2 regions of the Desulfocurvus thunnarius genome follow, and region 2 is predicted to be linked to the other one. Evidence: riboswitches for the same ligand, from Rfam matches in the RefSeq annotation. Region 2 holds a riboswitch; the other holds the start of a gene.

Region 1 (2,196 bases), 1.3 Mb from region 2:
CGCGTCCTTTGGCGGGAAATCCTTCTGGAACAGCGCATGGATAAAATCCCCGTGCACGCCCGCTATTTCCCCCTGCGAGAGCGGATACAGGGTCAACACTTCCATGCGCCCCGCCAGCGAGTCGGCGATTCCCGGCAAGGCCAGGATGTTGGCCGAGCCGGTCAGAAGATACCGCCCGGCGTGGCGCTCGCGGTCCACGTCTTCCTTGATGGCCAGCATCAGGGCGGAAGCGCGCTGCGCCTCATCGATGATCGCGGGCTTTTTCAGCCCCTGTAGAAACCCGCCCGGATCGTCCAGGGCTCCGGCCAATGCGGTCGCGGAGTCAAGACTGACGTACTGGCGGCTGATTTCACCCTCGCCGGAGGCTTCCGCCAGTTGCTTCACCAGCGTGGTCTTGCCGGTCTGCCGGGCTCCGCGCAGGAAAACCACGGGAGTATCGGATAAAGCCTCCAGCAGCCGGGAATATATGGTGCGCTTGTTCATGGCGTAAAATGTACCACGGGGTGGATGATTTTACAAGCACGCCCACGCCGAGCGCTGCGCGGGCAGGAGCGGATGGTCTGACCGAGAGAGTATTCCCCTGACACGGCCGCCCCTGGCGGGGTGATTTCCAGGCGGCCTTCTCCGTCATCTTTCCCTTGTCTTTCCAGCCTGCGCAGGCCGTTCAGGAGCGGTTGCCTCCTCCCGCCTTGCCATCCCCCCGGTTCTCTCCTATGCTGCCTCCGTCTGATGTCCTTCAGGTGGCCGCAAGGCCCGAACAGGGAATCCGGTGCGAAGCCGGAGCGGTCCCGCCGCTGTGATCCCCGCCGCGAAGCGACCTCTGCCAAGTGCCACTGCGTGACGCGGGAAGGCGGCAGGGGGAAGGGGAGAGCCAGAAGACCTGCCTGAAGCCGATACTTCCCGCTCGGAGCGCGGACTCCGCACCGGGAATGCCGAACAACCCAGCCCAAACGGCGCCGGGCCGGGGCGGTTCCGCCGCCCCCGGCCGCAACCGGCGACCTCGCGTGCCCCCTTCCGCAACCGGCGGCGCGCGGCGAGAATTCCATGCCTTCGCAGATCATCAAGCGGGACGGCCGCGTCGAAACCTGGTCCACCAAGCGGATCGGCGACGCCATCTTCAAGGCTCTCAAAAGCAGCGCCATCAAGGACCCCCTCCTGGCCGAGCGCCTGGCGCGCAAGGTCGAGGCCAAGCTCGCGGACGTGGACGCCCCCGAGCAGGAGCACGTGCAGGACATGGTCCAGCAGGTGCTCATGGAGGCCCGGCTGTACAAGGTCGCCGAGCGCTACATCCTTTACCGCGAGAAGCGCCGCGAGCTGCGCAGCCAGGGCCAGGCCTTTCTGGACATCGTCGGCGTCACCGAGGGCTACCTCGACAACCTCGACTGGCGCGTCAGCGAAAACTCCAACATGGTCCACTCCTTCCAGGGCCTGATCCTGCACATGGCCGGGGCGGTCCAGGCGCGCTACGTGCTGGAAAAATACCCCGAAGAGGTGCGCTCGGCGCACAACCACGGCTACTTTCACATCCACGACCTGTCCTTCGGCCTGGCCGGATACTGCTCGGGCTGGAGCCTGCGCGACCTGCTTCTGGAGGGCTTCAACCTGGAGGACCGCTGCTCCTCCAAGCCCGCGCGGCATTTCGACGCCGTGTGCGGGCAGATGGTCAATTTCCTGGGCACGTTGCAGAACGAATGGGCCGGGGCCCAGGCCTTCAACAACGTGGACACCTACCTCGCGCCCTTCATCCGCCACGACGGCCTGAGCTATGCCGACGTCAAGCAGCAGATCCAGAAGCTGCTGCACAACCTGAACGCCACCTCGCGCTGGGGCGGGCAGAGCCCGTTCACCAACTTCACCTTCGACGTGGTGCCGCCCTCGCACATCGCCAAGGAGCCGATCATCATCGGCGGTGCGCATCAGGACTCGACCTACGGCGAATACGCCGCCGAAATGGCGATGATTAACAAGGCGTTCCTGGAAGTCATGCTCGAGGGCGACGCCGACGGGCGCATCTTCTCCTTCCCCATCCCGACCTACAACGTGACCAAGGACTTCCCCTGGGACAGCGAGGTCGGCGGCCTGCTCCTGCGCATGACCGCCAAGTACGGCGCGCCCTATTTCCAGAACTTCATCAACTCCGACCTGAACCCCGAGGACGTGCGCTCCATGTGCTGCCGGTTGCAGATGGACCTGCGC
Region 2 (2,196 bases):
TCGGCCAGCCCCTGGAGCACGGGCCGCGCGGCGATGCCTTCGCCCGCCAGCACGGATTTCCAGGAATCGTCTTCGTCCCCGGCCATGTCGTTACGCGCATGGTCGCCCGCCACGGACATGAGCGGCACCAGCAGGGCCTTGGCGGCGCCCTTCTCCTTAAGCTTGGCCACGACCCACTCCAGGCCCGGGGTGCCTTCCACCGTGCCCACCAGGGCCAGCGGGTCGCGCTGCTCCAGGTACCATTGCAGGCCGGGGTAGTAGATGTTGGCCGGGTGGTGCGTGCCGTGGCCCATGAAGACCAGGGCCTCGCCCTCGGCGCGCTGCGGGCCGAAGGTCGCCAGCAGCGTGTCGGCCACGGCGGCCATGTCCGCGTCGGTGCTCATCAGCGGCTGGCCGATGGCGACCTTTTTGAAGCCGTCGAAATTCGTGACGACGTGGACGAGCTTTTCGTGGAATTCCTCGCCGGGAATGGCGTGCAGGGACTGCACGGCCAGCCGGGTCACGCCCGCGTCGAGCAGTTTGGCCAGAGCCACGGGCACCGAGTCGGTCACGCGGCCCTCGGCGGCCAGCTTTTCGCGGATGATGTTGGACGTGAAGGCCCACTGCACGGGCATGCCGGGAAAGGCCTCGCGCACGGCGGCGTCCATGTCGTCGAAGGATTTGCGGGCCTCGGGCACCGAGGTGCCGAAGGCCACCACGAGGATGGCGGACTTGTCCTTGGCCGGGGCGCTATGCCCGGAAAAAGCGGGAAGCGCCATGGCCAGAACCATGAAAAGGGCCAGCAGCAGCCCGGAAAGGGCCGGGCGGCGGCGCGGGACAGATCGCATGGAAACCTCCTTGCGACATGTCAGGTGGGCGGCCTGAAGCGGGTGCGGTGGAAGGGCCCGGGGCCCCGGCGACATGCCGGGCCGGGGGCGCGTCGGGATGCGCGGGGGCATCGGCCCGGCGGACGAATGCCCTCGTCGTCCGCCGGCAGGCGCGCGGGCATCCGGCAGGTCTTCTGGCTCTTCCGGTCCTGGCTCTTTCCTTCCCGCCCCGGGGCGCGTCGCGCGCGGCGGGGCAGTGGATTCATCAAGAGCAGGAGCTTCCCTGCGCGGCGCGCAGGGCCGGAATCACAGCGGCGGGGCCGCCCCGGAGTTGCACCGGGTTCCCTTTTCACGCCCCGAGGGGCGACCAGGATGCGAAGAGCCCTTCTAGCCCAAAGCGCCCGCGGTGTCACCATGCATCCTTGGCCGCCTTTCTTTGTCGTGCTTTCAATGCGCTGGAAATACATTGAAAATACATGGCTGCCCCGTTCTTCCCTCCCGCTTCCGGAGCTCCGCTCCGGCCTTGACTTTCCAACCGACTTGATTACGGTTGTCTCCCGCTTCAAACCCGGCCCGTCATATCTAAAACATAGGGACCCCCGCGCATGAGCGACTACAAGAAGACCCTGCATCTGCCGTCCACGGCGTTTCCCATGAAGGCCAACCTGACCGGCAACGAGCCGAAGATGCTCAAGTTCTGGGAAGAGATCGATGTCTACGGCACCATGATCGCCGCCAACGAGGGCCGGGAGCGCTATGTGCTGCACGACGGGCCGCCCTACGCCAACGGACACATCCACCTCGGCACCGCGCTGAACAAGACGATCAAGGACATCATCGTCAAGCATCGCAACATGAGCGGGCTGAAGGCCGAGTACGTGCCCGGCTGGGACTGCCACGGCCTGCCCATCGAGCACAAGGTCTCCCAGGAGCTGCGTGAAAAGGGCAAGACCGACCTGCCCGCCGTCACCGTGCGCAAAATCTGCCGCGACTACGCCCGCAAGTGGATCGACGTGCAGCGCGGCGAGTTCAAGCGCCTGGGCGTGCTGGGCACCTGGAGCGAGCCCTACCTGACCATGAACCCGGTCTACGAGGCGGCCACCGCCCGCGAGCTGGGCAATTTCATGGGCCAGGGCTCGGTGGTGCGCAGCAAGAAGCCCATCTACTGGTGCAACGACTGCAAGACCGCCCTGGCCGAGGCCGAGGTCGAATACCACGACCATACCTCGCCCTCGGTCTACGTGCGTTTCCCCCTGCCCGACGCCAGGCTGGCCGAGGTCGCCCCGGGGGTGGACCCCGCGCGGGCCTTCGTGGTCATCTGGACCACCACGCCCTGGACCCTGCCGTCCAACATGGCCGTGGCCCTGCATCCCGAGTTCAACTATGTGGC

The links. Region 2 has a riboswitch for cobalamin ahead of ACZ5KV_RS00055 (sirohydrochlorin cobaltochelatase). Riboswitches for the same ligand answer to the same signal wherever they lie in the genome.
Region 1: it holds a riboswitch for cobalamin, as region 2 does, so the genes downstream of both, ACZ5KV_RS05670 (ribonucleoside triphosphate reductase) here and ACZ5KV_RS00055 (sirohydrochlorin cobaltochelatase) in region 2, are expected to answer to the same signal.

Annotation. Positions count from the first base shown of each region.
Region 1 covers NZ_AP042411.1:1,312,473-1,314,668, reverse strand. Annotated here, with positions in the region: gene ACZ5KV_RS05675 (ATP-binding protein) at 1-483, opposite strand, end outside; cobalamin riboswitch at 722-902, shown strand; gene ACZ5KV_RS05670 (ribonucleoside triphosphate reductase) at 1,045-2,196, shown strand, end outside.
Region 2 covers NZ_AP042411.1:7,601-9,796, forward strand. Annotated here, with positions in the region: gene ACZ5KV_RS00055 (sirohydrochlorin cobaltochelatase) at 1-827, opposite strand, end outside; cobalamin riboswitch at 974-1,193, opposite strand; gene ileS (isoleucine--tRNA ligase) at 1,412-2,196, shown strand, end outside.